4 regions of the Streptomyces sp. NBC_00885 genome follow, and region 4 is predicted to be linked to each of the others. Evidence: riboswitches for the same ligand, from Rfam matches in the RefSeq annotation. Region 4 holds a riboswitch; each other region holds the start of a gene.
What was found. A riboswitch is a leader RNA that binds a small molecule or an ion and turns the genes downstream of it on or off. The one in region 4 is predicted to bind cyclic di-AMP.

Region 1 (3,578 bases), 3.3 Mb from region 4:
GGACCGGCCGCGGCCCACGCCGTCTCGGAGTACGAACGGTTCGCGACGACCCTGGCCTTTCTGCGCCACCGGGCCCACCGCGGCACGGCGGGCCCGGACTTCATGGAGCGCGAGCAGGAGCTGCTGCACCACCTGTGGCAGCGCAAGGAAGTCGCGTCTCCCGCGCTGAGCTACGCGGCGCGGGCGACGGGCCGGGTATGGACCCCGCCCCCGCACCGCGACTACGGCGGCTACAACCCGTACCGCTCCTAGGCTGGCAGGGCGCTTGTTCCGCCCGCATGCCGTACGCGACCGGGGCACAGGACCGGCAGCCCTGGCGTCGGGGGGTGAGCGCCAGAACTGCCGGCGTTCATGGGAGTGCGGTGCACCGCGCACATGGGGGCATCCGCATAAACGCCCCCTCGCGCCGAGCGGCGGCGCGAGGGGGCGTACGGAGAAATCAGACGGTCAGGCCCTTGTCCCGCAGCCAGGCCATCGGGTCGATGCCGGTCCCGCTCGCCGTGTGGACCTCGAGGTGCAGATGCGCGCCGGTCACATTGCCGGTCGCACCCACGCGCCCGATCGTCTCGCCCGTCGTCACCTTCTGGCCGACGCTGACCGAGATCGAGGACTGGTGGGCGTACCAGATCTCCGTGCCGTCCTCGAGCTCCAGCACCGTGCGGTAGCCGTAAGACCCGGACCAGCCCGCCGACTTGACGGTGCCGCTGTGCACGGCCTTCAGGGGCGTGCCCGTCGGGGCCGCGAAGTCCAGGCCGGTGTGGTAGCCCGAGGACCACATCGATCCGGCCTCACCGAAGGTGGAGGTGATCGTGTACGAGGAGGTCGGCAGCGAGTAGCTCGCGGCGAGCTTGGCGAGGCGCTCGGCCTCGGCCTTCTCCGCCGCTGCCTTCTCGGCGGCGAGCTTCGCCGCCTCGGCCTCGGCCTCCGCCGCGGTCTGCTGGGCCTTCGCCTCCGCCGCTGCCTTCTCGGCCGCGAGCTTCTCCGCGGCCGCCTTGGCCTCGGCGTCCGCCTCGGCCCGCTGCTGATCGGCCTGCTGGAGGATGCGGGCGCGCAGCGCCTCACCGGCGGAGCCCTGCGCCTCGGCCTTGGAGCCGGTGTCAGCGGCGAGCGTCGCCGAGGTGAGGGGCGCGGTGTTCCCGGCGTCGGCGTCCGAGGAGTCGTCGGACATGAACGAGCCGACGCCTGGAAGGGACTTGGCGTCGGGCAGGTTGTCCGCGATCGAGTCGGGGAGCGATATGGAGACCGGCGGCTTGCTCTGCGCGGTGGCCATGCCGCCCGCGCCGACCGCGGCGATCACGCCGACCCCGAGCACCGTGGAGCTGCGGGCGAGTCCGCCGCGCTGCTTCATGACACGGTGCCGGCCGCGCACCGGACGGACGGAGTCCTCGGTGGGGTTCCATTCCTCCCATGCCCGCTCTGCCACCTCGTCGCCGAAGAAGTCAGTTTCGAAGGGTGCTGTCGGGGCAGGTTTGTTGGACGCCACTGAGGCGTGCTCCTTTCCTTCCTTCTCGCCTACCGGGTTAGCTGACGGGTTCGGAGCAGGAAGGTCTCCTACGGGCGCTTCCGCCGCGGACAAGAGCGGCAAAAGGTGCCCGATTCACCCCAATTGGTGGTTCCCCGGTTCCCTTGCGGGATTCGGCGCGTGCGCACGGTGCCGCCTCTTGCGACGACTGGGACGACCGCGCTGCGTTATCGAACGTTAATAGACACCGGGGCCCGATTCCAAGCTGTTCCGACTGATCATTAACAACATTCGCCGGGACTTAACCGGACACAAGGGCCCGGAGTGGGGTGAGTTGATCGCCCCTGACGCACCATCCGACACCTCCCGCTACCTGACGGTTCGTCAAATGTTATGCGGAGGGGTGTCTCTCGATTACGTACCGTGCCCATCCGTCCGTCCGGCGTCCGGCGCCCGGCTTCACGACGCCAACGACGCCGAGCCGCCAGAGCCCTCACTCGCCCCCGCCGACCACGGGCACGATCGTGCGGCGCTCCTGCTGCCCCTGAGCGGGACGGCTGACCGCAAGCAGCGCCATGTCGTCCGTCGAGCCGCCACCCGTATGGCGTCGTACGTCGTCCACCAAGGCGTCCAGCAGCTCCTCGGGCCCGGGGAACAGCCGCCCCGCCAGCCGCCGGCCGGGGTCGTAGAAAACGCCGCTCGCGTCGCGCGCCTCGGACAGCCCGTCCGTATAGAGAAGCAGCGTGGCCCCGGGGGGCAGCCGGTGCGCGTCCGAGCGGTCCGGCCAGATCCCGAGGCCCATACCGAGCGGCAGCGCGGCCTGGGTCGGCTCCAGGATGTTCACGTTCCCGTCCGCGTACAGCAGGAGCGGCTCCGGATGGCCCCGGTTCACGACCCGTACGACACGATCACCGCGCGGGATCTCGGCCAGTACGGCGGTGGTGAACCCCTCGACCGCGTCCAGGTTGTGCCGCGCGCCCTCCCGCACCAGCGCCCGCTCCAGCCGCGCGGCGAGCCCTTCCAGCGAGCTCTCCTGCTCGGCGGCCTCCCGGAACGCCCCGATCACCACGGCCACCGCCTCGACCGCCTGCAGCCCCTTGCCCCGTACGTCCCCGACGATCAGCCGCACCCCGAAGGGTGTGTCCTGTACGGCGAAGAGGTCGCCGCCGATGAACGCGTCCTTCTGCGCCGCCTCGTACCGCGCGGCGACGTGCAGTCCCCCGATCCGCTCCGGGGGAGTCGGCAACACGGCGCGCTGCGCCGTCTCGGCGATCACCCGGGCCGACGCGAGGCGCTGACTGCCGAGCCGTACGACCCGGTTGATCAGCAGAGCGAGGCCCGAGACGGTGATCACAGTGGTCAGCTCGGTGAACGCCGTGATCTGCGAGAGGGTGTGGTTGTAGAGGTGCAGCCCGGTCACGCCGAGGATCGCCGCGATACCGACCAGCAGGGTGCCGACCCAGGTGAAGATGGGGGCCGCGATCAGCGGCGCGGCCGCGAAGAGCGGGACCGCCGTGAACCGGGGCGGCGTCGCGAGGTCGAAGATCGCGCCGCCGACGATCATCAGGGCGGGCAGCAGGCGGACGAATCCACGAGAGATGTCCGCTCCGCCCTGCTCTGGCTCGGCCACGGGTGCTCTCCTGCCCGGTCCCCACACGGCTGCGGACGGTACCGCCCCCTTCCCAGGCTGGCCGTAGCCGCGCCGGGCGGCGAGTCGCCGTCGGCCAACCGGGCGATGTCCGCAGCGCACACACGACAGTGGCCCGGCACTCTGTCGAGTGCCGGGCCACTGTTGTCAGTAGCGGGGACAGGATTTGAACCTGCGACCTCTGGGTTATGAGCCCAGCGAGCTACCGAGCTGCTCCACCCCGCGTCGGTGAACACCACCTTACGCCATCCGGAGCAAGATCAAATCCATTTTGTTCAGCGGCGGCGCAGACGCAGTGCGGTGAGGGCTCCGCCGGCCGCGATCAGGGCGGCAGCGGCGAAGGCCGCGTACCGGGTGGCGCCGGAGGATCCGGTGTTGGCGAGGGCGCCGGTGGTGGTGACGGGGGTGTTACCGCCGGCCACCGCCGTGGCCGAGGAGGACGGGGTCACGGAGGGGGTGGCGGAAGCG
Region 2 (3,578 bases), 620 kb from region 4:
GCCGGTTTCGAGGGCGGTGACTCACTCACCCGGGACGGCGTCCTCGCCACGTTGCGCCGCGAGGGCAGTGCGCTCGCGGCCCTTCCCGAGCGGGTGCTGACCGCCGTCCTCGGCATCGTCACCAACAACGCCCGCCTCATGCGTACCCACCGCCACCAGACCTTCGAGGGGGACCTGCTGTTCTTCACGGCAGCCGCGCCCCGTGCCGAGGACTGGCTCACCCCGCACGCCTGGCGGCCGTACATGAGCGGCAGGCTCGACGAGCACAGGCTGGACTGCCTGCATCCCGAGATGACACAGCCACGGCAGCTCGACGAGATCGCCACCGTCCTCATGGCCCGGCTGAAGGAACTCGACACATGACCCAGCCCTTCGACCCCACGGGCACCTCCGAGCCCACCCATCTCGTCCTCGTCAACACGGCAGGGGCACGGTCGCTGTGGCCGGTATTCCTGCCCGTGCCGGCGGGCTGGGCCAAGGAACACGGCCCCGCATCACACGAGGACTGTCTGCGGGCACTGACGCCCGCACAGCCCGCGCCGCCGGCCCCGCCCGGCTGATCCGGCCGAACAGAAGGCCGGGACACGAATTCCGACGAACTTGCGGCGCCCTTGCGGACGAATTCGGCGACCGCATTTCCGATTCCCGGCCGGAACGTGTCAGCGATATGTCAGACGAGGGGGAACGACCGACAACTGACAAGCCCTGCCTTCATAGTGAGGCAGGGGCCCAGCAGGGGCGCATATCCACGGTGCCACAAACCGGCATCCACTTCTCATTGTTCTGGAGGAACAAGCATGTCCCGCACCCGAAGCACCATTCGCCGCCGGGTCCTACTCGCCGCCGCCATAACCGCCACCTGCGCGCTCGGCCCGGCCGGTATTGCCATGGCCGCTGCCCCGGCCCAGGTTCACACGCTCCAGGCGTCCTACACGGTCGACTCCGCCCAACTGGGCCAGGGGCTCTACCAGTCCGCCTACTCCGCGCGGAACAATGTCCTGTGGGTAACCAGCTCGGTCGGATACCCCCCGGTCACCAAGACCCAGCTGCTCAAGGTGGACCCGGCGACCCTGAAGGTGAAGGCCGCCTACACGCCGCCCCTCAAGGACGAGGCCACCGGTGCGCGGGAGGCCGTCTACGGAGTGGCCGTCGACGACGTGCACAACACCGTGTGGACCACCAACACGCTCGACAACTCCCTTGCCGTCTACAGCCAGCGGACCGGCGAGCACCTGGCCACGCTGCCCGGCGTGAAGCACGCCCGGGACGTCGTCGTCGACCAGCAGCGCAACCTAGCCTGGACCGCCGGGCTCGAGGACGGCAGCATCGTCGCCTTCGACACCCGTACATACCAGGAGAAGAAGCGCGTCACGGTCACGGGCGCGACGCCCGCGGGCGTGACCGTCGACGAGCGCACCGGCACCGTTTACGCAGCCGATCTGACCAACGGTCAGCTCATCGAGGTCTCCCCGGCATCCAGCACGCCCAGGCTCATCCCGGCCGGCAAGGGCACGATCGACGTGGCGCTGTCCGGCGACGGCAGGACCGCCTACGCCGCCAACCAGGCGAGCGGTTCCCTCGCCGTCATCGACCTGCGCGCGGGAGTGGTGCAGAAGGAGATCGCGACGGGAGCGGGCGCCCTCGCGGTCGCGACCGACGCGTGCACGGGCAACGTCTTCGTGGCCAACAGGGAATCCGGTACGACCTCGGTGGTCGACCCCCGCAAGGGACTCGTTCTCGCGAACCTCGCGACCGGCGCGAACACGGACCATGTGGTCATCACGCGTGGCACGGCCTATGTCGTCGACAAGGCGGCGGTCGGAGCCGAGGCGATGGACTCCATCCACCGCATTCGCGCGACCGGCTGACCGGCTGCCGCGCCCGAGCGCCCCGGACGGCGGGCTCCGCCGTCCGGGGCGCTCTGCTCTGTCACGGCCCGGTCCCGTGCACCCGACCTAAAAGCGCCTTGATGTCCGAAAAAGCCCACAAGGGCGGTTCATCTTTATTGTTATTCGATGCCCCCATAAGAGAAACCCGGGCGAATTCCATTTATCCGGAGCGCACCGCCGCAAACCGGACTCGGTTGCCTTCTCCTCCAGTGAAATGGGTCACGTTCGGCAGTGCCCGCGCACGGCGGCGTGGCGCCCAGTCCCGTTCTGCAGAAAGAAAGTTGAGATTCTCGATCTTGCCGACCGGCGGGAATTTCTCGCGATTAATCCCCCTCGCGAATTGAAATGTGAATTCGGGACTTGTTTCGCCCGGTCTGCCTCGCTTACGGTCACGACAACCCGGATGGACCGCCGAATCCTGCCGCCGTCCGGAAACCGCACCCACCCACTCACGGACGTACGGCAGGAGCGGGGGACCCAGGTAAGCCGCCGATCCGGAATACGGAACGGCTTGGGGTGAAGTCGCCGTCACAATGCGGCCGGGCATCTCCAGCCCGAACCCGACAGCTCACCTCGCAGGCGACGGAGAGGAATTCGTCATGCCCGCAAAGGGTAAGCATCGCCGTCCCAAGTCCAGTGCATTCAGCCGCGGTCTCGCCGTCGCGGGCACCGGTGGCGCCGCACTCGTCCTGCCGGTGATCGCCACGACCGCCGCCTCCGCGCAGACGGCACCGCAGTCCACCCCCGCCGCCAAGACCTCGGCCGCAGCTCCGGCCCTCGCGAAGAAGGCCGGCACCACGACCTACTCCGTCGTCGCGGGGGACTCCCTTTCCAAGATCGCGGACCAGCTCAACGTCACCGGCGGCTGGAAGAAGCTCTACAAGGACAACCGCAAGGTCGTCGGTGACGACCCGCGGCTGATTCACCCGGGCCTCAAGCTGACGATCGGCAAGAAGGCCAAGGCTGCCGCCGCCTCCGACCGGGCTGACCGGGCCGACCGCTCCAAGCGCACGACGAAGCTGACCCCGGCGAAGAGTGCCCCCGCCGCGAAGCCGAAGAAGACGTACTCCAACGACCTCGACGGCTGGATCAAGGAGTCGCTGGACGTGATGGCCAAGCACGGCATCCCCGGCAGCTACGACGGCATCCACCGCAACATCATGCGCGAGTCCTCCGGCAACCCGCTGGCCATCAACAACTGGGACTCCAACGCCGCGGCCGGAACGCCGTCCAAGGGCCTCCTCCAGGTCATCGACCCCACGTTCTTCGCCTACCACGTGCCCGGCACGTCGATGGACAGCTACGACCCGGTCGCCAACATCACCGCCGCGTGCAACTACGCCGCCGACAAGTACGGCTCGATCGACAACGTGAACGGCGCGTACTGACCGACCTCACAGGTCGCGGCGGTTCACGGCGAGAAGGGCGAGAACCGCCGCGACGAGCGGCCGGGCCGTGCGGGTCCTTTTGCCTACCGGTCCTTCGAGAGCGCGAGCAGTTCGGCGAACAGACCCCCGGCGTGGACCAGGTCCTCGTACCGGCCCTGTTCGGTGATCCGGCCCTGCTCCATGACGATGATGCGGTCCGCCAGCCGGGTGTTCTCCAGCTGATGCGTCACCACGACCGTGATGCGGTCGGCGGAGATCGCCTTGATGGCCTCGAGGATGCCGTGTTCACCGCGCGCGTCCA
Region 3 (3,578 bases), 4.0 Mb from region 4:
GGGCAGACCGCGCTCGCGACGCTGCTCAGGAGATTGCCGGACTTGCGGCTTGCGGGCGATCCAGCCGATTTGCGGTGGCGTGGGGGCCTGATTATGCGTGGATTGCGCACTCTGCCCGTTGAGTTCGCGCCTCGACAGATCTGACAGACTGTCAATTCTGTGACTTTCACGTGATCTCCGCTGCATCGACTTGTGATGTGCGTTCGAATGCGACTACTTTCACTGCCGTCTCAGCAGTCACGCGAAAGGCAAACGCATGCTCTCCGGCCATGGTCGCCACCGTCGTCCCCGCCAGGCTCCGGCCATCGTTGTCGCGGCAGGGGTGACGGGATCGGCCATTGCGATTCCCCTTCTCGGAGCCGGTTCGGCCTCCGCCGCCGACGCCTCCACCTGGGACCGCGTCGCCGAGTGCGAGAGCGGCGGCATGTGGAGCGCCGATCTCGGCAACGGGTACTACGGCGGACTCCAGATGTCCCAGGAGACATGGCAGGCCTTCGGCGGCGCGGACTACGCGCCCACCGCCGACCTCGCCAGCCGCTCGCAGCAGATCGCGGTCGCCGAGAAGGTCCTCGACGCGCAGGGTCCGGCCGCATGGGCCGGCTGTGCGGCGATCGCCGGGCTGCAGAACGACGGCGCCGCGGCCGGCGTCGACCCGGGCACCGCACCCTCGCCCTCGCAGAGCACGGCTCCGGCGCCGACCGCGTCCGCGAAGCCGACCCTCAAGCCCGCCGAGCCGTCCGACGAGCCGTCCACCGCGCCGCCCGCGGACGCGACCGGGTCGGCGACCGCCGCCCCCGATGCGGCGGCGGGCGACGGCAAGCACCGCGGCGAGGCCGCCCCCGAGGAGACCGAGCCGGACAATGCGGACAGCGACCGCGAAACCGGGCGCCACGCTTCCCGGGGTGACGGGTCGGCGCGCACCGAAGCGGACAAGTCGGACAAGGTCGACAGTGCGGACGCCGCGCCGGGCGAGTACACCGTCCTGCCGGGCGACAGCCTCTCGGCGATCGTCGACAAGGAGAAGCTCTCCGGTGGCTGGACCGCGCTCTACGAGAAGAATCGCGAGACCGTCGGCGACAATCCCGACCTCATCCTTCCTGGCCAGAGCCTCGATCTGGGCCTGAATCAGGAGTAGTTCGCGGCCGTATGTCCGGTTCTGTGCAAGTGAGACAAGGGTCTCTTTGTCCCAACTGACGCATCTGCCCCGGCGGAATCACCCATTCCGCCCGTCACCTGCGGAAACGTATATGTCCTACCCGGTGAAATGGGCGATTTCTCCCCGATGTTCGTCTTTGAACATCGGGGAGTCGTGTGTCTACGGTCTGAACCGCTCGCCACCGCGGGCACCACTGACCGTCACGCCGAATCCTGCCGTCGGTCGGGGGGAGTAGTCGTCGCGCAGAGCGCCGAAGGCAGGAGCGGGGGACCCAAGGTAAGCGCCGGGCCCGGCCGTTGAGAGATCGACGGCGGAGACCGGCTTGGGGTGAAGTCGCATGCAGGAGCGTGCGACCGGGCAACTCACTTGGCCCGAACCCGACAGCTCACCTCGTAGGCGTCGGTGAGGAGAAGCTCCATGCTGCGTTCCGGCAAAGCCAAGCACCGTCGCCCGTCCAAGCTCACCCGCATCGCCACGCTCGCCGGTGTCACCGGCGCCGCTGTCGCCGTCCCGCTGATGGGTGCCACCTCGGCCTCCGCCGCGACCGCGTCCGAGTGGGACGCCGTCGCCCAGTGCGAGTCCGGCGGCAACTGGTCCATCAACACGGGCAACGGCTTCTACGGCGGCCTGCAGTTCACCAACTCCACCTGGGCCGCCTACGGTGGCACCGCCTACGCCTCCCGCGCCGACCTGGCCTCCAAGGACCAGCAGATAGCCGTGGCCGAGAAGGTCCTCGCGGGTCAGGGCAAGGGCGCCTGGCCGAGCTGTGGCGTGAACCTGTCCAACACGCCGTACACCGGCGGCTCCGCCGCCACGCCGAAGGCGAAGCCGGCTGCCAAGCCGGCCGTGAAGCGCGCAGAGGCACCCACCACCCGCTCCGAGCGCCCCGCCGCCCCGAAGAAGGCAGTGAAGAAGGGCGACGGCGAGTACAAGGTCAAGGCCGGCGACACCCTCGGCAAGATCGCGAAGGCCGAGAAGGTCAAGGGTGGCTGGAAGAAGCTGTTCGAGCTGAACAAGGACATCATCAGCGACGCCGACGTCATCTTCCCGGGCCAGCAGCTCCACCTGAGCTGACCCGAGGAGCCCTGGGACTCCGGTGGACCCGGCGGACCACCGGACCCCGCGGGCCCTCATCCCCCAGAGCCACCCCGGCCCCGCGCGCTTCCCCCGAGCGTGCCGGGCCGGGGTTCTGTCTGTTACCCCCAGGTAGTTCACGCGCTGTTTGTCCTGCGTCGAGCCTCTTCATGCCCTTTTTCGTCCCAGCGGGCGGGCATCTGCCGACCGATGCTCCCGCGCCGGTTAGGCTCTTGCCGCAAGGCCAAAGAGACCCTGCACTTTTAGCGTCACATCCCAGAAGGAGATGCTCGTGCCGTCCATCGACGTCGTCGTAGCCCGGGAAATCCTGGACTCCCGAGGCAATCCCACGGTCGAGGTCGAGGTTGGCCTCGACGACGGCAGCACGGGCCGTGCTGCTGTTCCGTCCGGCGCCTCCACCGGTGCGTTCGAGGCTCTCGAGCTCCGCGACGGTGACCAGAACCGCTACCAGGGCAAGGGCGTCGAGAAGGCCGTCCTCGCCGTCATCGAGCAGATCGGCCCGGAGCTCGTCGGCTACGACGCCACCGAGCAGCGCCTGATCGACCAGGCGATGTTCGACCTGGACGCCACCCCGGACAAGTCCTCGCTCGGCGCCAACGCCATCCTCGGTGTCTCGCTCGCCGTGGCGCACGCCGCCTCCGAGGCCTCCGACCTGCCGCTCTTCCGCTACCTGGGCGGCCCGAACGCGCACCTGCTGCCCGTTCCGATGATGAACATCCTGAACGGCGGCTCGCACGCCGACTCCAATGTGGACATCCAGGAGTTCATGATCGCCCCGATCGGCGCGGAGTCCTTCTCCGAGGCCCTGCGCTGGGGCGCCGAGGTCTACCACACGCTGAAGAAGGTCCTGAAGACCAAGGGTCTGTCCACCGGTCTCGGCGACGAGGGCGGCTTCGCGCCGAACCTCGAGTCGAACCGCGCCGCGCTGGACCTGATCCTCGAGGCCATCAAGGAAGCCGGTTACGCCCCCGGCAAGGACATCGCGCTCGCGCTCGACGTCGCCGCGTCCGAGTTCTACAAGGACGGCACGTACGAGTTCGAGGGCAAGTCCCGCTCGGCCGCCGAGATGACCGAGTACTACGAGGACCTCGTCGCCTCCTACCCGCTGGTCTCCATCGAGGACCCGCTGTTCGAGGACGACTGGGCCGGCTGGAAGGTCCTCACCGACAAGCTGGGCACCAAGGTCCAGATCGTCGGCGACGACCTCTTCGTCACCAACCCGGAGCGCCTGGCCCGCGGTATCGAGGACGGCGCGGCCAACGCCCTGCTCGTCAAGGTCAACCAGATCGGTTCGCTGACCGAGACCCTGGACGCCGTGGAGCTCGCC
Region 4 (3,578 bases):
GCGGTGCCAGCCGGGCCTGGCACGCCTGGCAGCTGGCACACGTCATTCCGGACGCCGCGACCGAACGGCCGGTCCTCTACAACTCCTGGGAGGCCACGGGCTTCGACATCTGCGAGGAGCAGCAGCGGGCCCTCGCGCATCGGGCCGCAGCCATGGGCGTCGAGCTGTTCGTCGTCGACGACGCCTGGTTCGGGCGGCGCACCAGCGACCGCGCCGGCCTCGGCGACTGGACCCCCAGCGCCGAGCGCTTCCCGAAGGGCCTGGGCCCGCTCGCCGGTGAAGTGCACGCGCTGGGCATGCAGTTCGGGATCTGGGTCGAGCCGGAAATGGTCAACGCCGACAGCGATCTCTACCGGGCGCACCCCGACTGGGTGCAGCACCATCCGGGCCGCGCCAGGACCGAATTCCGCAATCAGCTGGTGCTGAATCTCGCCCGCCGGGACGTGCAGGACTATCTGTGGGAGCAATTGGACACCCTGCTGACCAATGCCCCCATCGACTATGTGAAGTGGGATTTCAACCGCTGTTTCACGGACGCGGGCTGGCCCGGTGAGGAGTACCCGCAGAAGCTGTGGGTCGAGCATGTCCACGCGCTGTACGCACTGCTGGACCGGCTGCGGGCCGCGCATCCCTGCGTCGCCTTCGAGTCCTGCTCGGGCGGCGGCGGCCGGATCGACCTCGGCATCCTCGCGCGTACCGACCAGGTGTGGACCTCGGACAACACCGACCCGCTGGACCGGCTCGCCATCCAGCGGGGTTTCACCCAGCTGCACCCGGCTCGGGTCATGGCCGCATGGGTCACCGACAGCCCCAATGTCCAGCTCAACGGCCGCATCAGTACGCTGCGTTTCCGCTTCGTCAGTGCGATGGCCGGGGTGCTCGGGGTCGGCGGCGACCTCACCGAGTGGACCGACGAGGAGCTCGCAGAGGCGCGCGGCTGGGTGGAGCTCTACAAGGAGATCAGGCCGCTGGTGCAGCACGGCGAGCTGTACCGGCTGCGCGCGCCCGAGGGCGGGCTCAGTGCCGTCCAGTACGTACATGGCGAGGAGACCGTCGTCCTCGCCTGGCTGCAGGCGCAGCACTACGGCGAACAGCCGCCGCGGCTCAGGCTGCGCGGTCTCGATCCGGCGGCGGTCTACGAGTGCCCGGACACCGGAGCCGAGCATCCTGGGTCGCTACTGCTGCACCACGGGCTGCACACCGGACTCAAGGGTGACCTGGACGCCACGGTGATCCGGCTGCGGCGGCTCGTGCGGAGGCAACCGTGACGGAGAGGTCCGGAGAATACGCCCGAAAAGGGACAATCAGCCGCCGCGGAATTTCTCGGTAATGGTGGATCCGAGGGAAAAGTGAGCCTGATCGGTCGATAGTCATCAAATGGTGCTTCTGTCCGAATTGGACGGTTCGGTATAACCTGCCCCGTCTGCAATGCAGATGGGGCATGCCTCGTGAGCAGGATCATATTTGTGACGGTGTGTGGCGGCGTGACGGTTGCGAAATCCGTTGCCTGACAGGGCAGGGAAGATCATTGATTGACGGAGCGTAACGGGAATTCTCCGGCGATATCACGCCGGATGGTGATCCGTAATTGCGGTCGCTTGTTCCGGTCGGCCCGGCTCGTTTACGTTCACCGCAATCCGGACGGACCGCCAAATCCTGCCGCCGCCCGGAATTCGAACCCACCCACGCGTGGCAGGAGCGGGGGACCCAGGTAGTACGCCGATTCCGCACTTGTGGAACGGCTCGGGGTTAAGCAGCGCAACCGCGCGGCCGGGCATCTCCAGCCCGAACCCGACAGCTCACCTCGCCGGCGCCGGAGAGGAAAGCGCCATGCCCGCAAAGGGTAAGCACCGCCGTCCCAAGACCAGCCCGATCACCCGCGGTTTCGTCGCAGCGGGCACCAGTGGCGCCGCCATCGCGATCCCGCTCATGGGTGCCACCGGGGCCCACGCCGCGGGCAAGACCGCCCCCGTCGCGACCTCGTCGCACACGACCGTGACCGCCACCGCGGCACCGGCCGCGTACAAGGCGCCGCACAAGCCGGCCGCCGCACCCACGACGTACTCCGTCGTCGCCGGCGACTATCTCTCCAAGATCGCGGACGAGCACAATGTCCGCGGTGGCTGGAAGAAGCTGTACCAGGACAACCGCGAGCGGGTCGGTGACAACCCCTCGCTGATCCACCCCGGCCTCAAGCTCACCCTCGGCGCCGCCTCGAAGGCCAAGGCTCCCGAGAAGTCGCAGCACCGCGAGAAGAGCCAGGCCCGGTCCGCTGCCAAGACCGCGTCCAAGCCCGCTGCCAAGACCGCTGCCAAGGTCTCCACGGACTCCGGCTCGGCGAAGAGCGCCCCGCAGACCAGCAGCTCCGGCTTCACGACCCCCATCGACGGCGCGACCGTCATCACGCCGTACCACCTCGCCGGGTCGATGTGGGCCAGCGGCTACCACACCGGTGTGGACTTCGCCGCCTCCACCGGCACCACGGTCAAGGCCGTCGGCCCGGGCACCGTCGTCTCCGCCGGGTGGGGCGGCGCGTACGGCAACGAGGTCGTCATCCAGCACAGCGACGGCAGCTACTCGCAGTACGCCCACCTCTCCGCCCTGGCCGTCTCCGCCGGCCAGAGCGTGAGCGGCGGCCAGCAGATCGGCCTCTCCGGCTCCACCGGCAACTCCACGGGACCGCACCTGCACTTCGAGATCCGCACCGGCCCGAGCTACGGCTCGGACATCGACCCGCTGGCCTACCTGCGCCAGCACGGCGTCACCGTCTGACGCCCGTCCGACGCGGCGATCACGTCCCGGTCCCCTCGTGCCGCAGCGGCGGCGCGGGGGGATCCGGCGTATTCCGCCGTGGACAATCTTGAGCGGTGGCAAAGATCACCCCTCGTCAACCCCTCCTTACGGTCGCGTAGGTCACATCCGTAAGGGGAGGATCAGTACTTGTGGCAGACGATTCGAGAACAGAGAACAGCGGCGGATTCGGGTCGTACGCGGCGATCGGTGACAGCTTCACCGAAGGCGTCGGCGACCCGGGCCCCGACGGGATGTACGTCGGCTGGGCGGACCGGTTCGCGGTGCTGCTCGACGACCGGATGCCGGAGCACACCTTCAGGTACGCCAACCTCGCCGTGCGCGGGCGCCTGCTCGACCAGATCGTCGAGGAACAGGTGCCAAGGGCGATGGAACTGGCCCCGGACCTGGTGACGTTCTGCGCGGGCGGCAACGACATCATCCGGCCCGGCACCGACCCGGACGACGTGGCCGAGCGCTTCGAGCGCGCGGTCGCCGACCTCACCGGCGCCGTCGGGACGGTCATGGTGACCACCGGCTTCGACACCCGCGGGGTGCCGGTGCTGCGCCATCTCCGCGGCAAGATCGCCATGTACACCGCGCATGTACGGGCCATCGCCGACCGCTACGACTGTCCCGTACTCGATCTGTGGTCGCTCAGGTCCGTCCAGGACCGGCGCGCCTGGGACGCCGACCGGCTCCATCTGTCCCCCGAGGGGCACACCCGGGTCGCGCTGCGCGCAGCCCAGGTCCTCGGCATCGAGGTGCCCGCCAACCCCGACCAGCCG

Region 1: it holds a riboswitch for cyclic di-AMP, as region 4 does, so the genes downstream of both, OHA61_RS20225 (M23 family metallopeptidase) here and OHA61_RS05095 (peptidoglycan DD-metalloendopeptidase family protein) in region 4, are expected to answer to the same signal.
Region 2: it holds a riboswitch for cyclic di-AMP, as region 4 does, so the genes downstream of both, OHA61_RS02300 (transglycosylase SLT domain-containing protein) here and OHA61_RS05095 (peptidoglycan DD-metalloendopeptidase family protein) in region 4, are expected to answer to the same signal.
Region 3: it holds a riboswitch for cyclic di-AMP, as region 4 does, so the genes downstream of both, OHA61_RS23285 (transglycosylase family protein) here and OHA61_RS05095 (peptidoglycan DD-metalloendopeptidase family protein) in region 4, are expected to answer to the same signal.

Annotation. Positions count from the first base shown of each region.
Region 1 is NZ_CP108796.1:4,448,779-4,452,356, reverse strand. It holds gene OHA61_RS20230 (PrsW family intramembrane metalloprotease) at 1-252, shown strand, start outside; gene OHA61_RS20225 (M23 family metallopeptidase) at 440-1,483, opposite strand; cyclic di-AMP (ydaO/yuaA leader) riboswitch at 1,495-1,651, opposite strand; gene OHA61_RS20220 (PP2C family protein-serine/threonine phosphatase) at 1,956-3,212, opposite strand; tRNA gene OHA61_RS20215 (tRNA-Met) at 3,262-3,335, opposite strand; gene OHA61_RS20210 (hypothetical protein) at 3,386-3,578, opposite strand, start outside.
Region 2 is NZ_CP108796.1:474,984-478,561, reverse strand. It holds gene OHA61_RS02315 (amino acid adenylation domain-containing protein) at 1-363, shown strand, start outside; gene OHA61_RS02310 (MbtH family protein) at 360-560, shown strand; gene OHA61_RS02305 (YncE family protein) at 798-1,868, shown strand; cyclic di-AMP (ydaO/yuaA leader) riboswitch at 2,322-2,484, shown strand; gene OHA61_RS02300 (transglycosylase SLT domain-containing protein) at 2,489-3,277, shown strand; gene OHA61_RS02295 (ATP-binding cassette domain-containing protein) at 3,361-3,578, opposite strand, start outside.
Region 3 is NZ_CP108796.1:5,104,753-5,108,330, forward strand. It holds gene OHA61_RS23275 (cytochrome P450) at 1-144, shown strand, start outside; gene OHA61_RS23280 (transglycosylase family protein) at 257-1,135, shown strand; cyclic di-AMP (ydaO/yuaA leader) riboswitch at 1,395-1,570, shown strand; gene OHA61_RS23285 (transglycosylase family protein) at 1,574-2,230, shown strand; gene eno (phosphopyruvate hydratase) at 2,517-3,578, shown strand, end outside.
Region 4 is NZ_CP108796.1:1,098,981-1,102,558, reverse strand. It holds gene OHA61_RS05100 (alpha-galactosidase) at 1-1,268, shown strand, start outside; cyclic di-AMP (ydaO/yuaA leader) riboswitch at 1,671-1,826, shown strand; gene OHA61_RS05095 (peptidoglycan DD-metalloendopeptidase family protein) at 1,831-2,772, shown strand; gene OHA61_RS05090 (SGNH/GDSL hydrolase family protein) at 2,943-3,578, shown strand, end outside.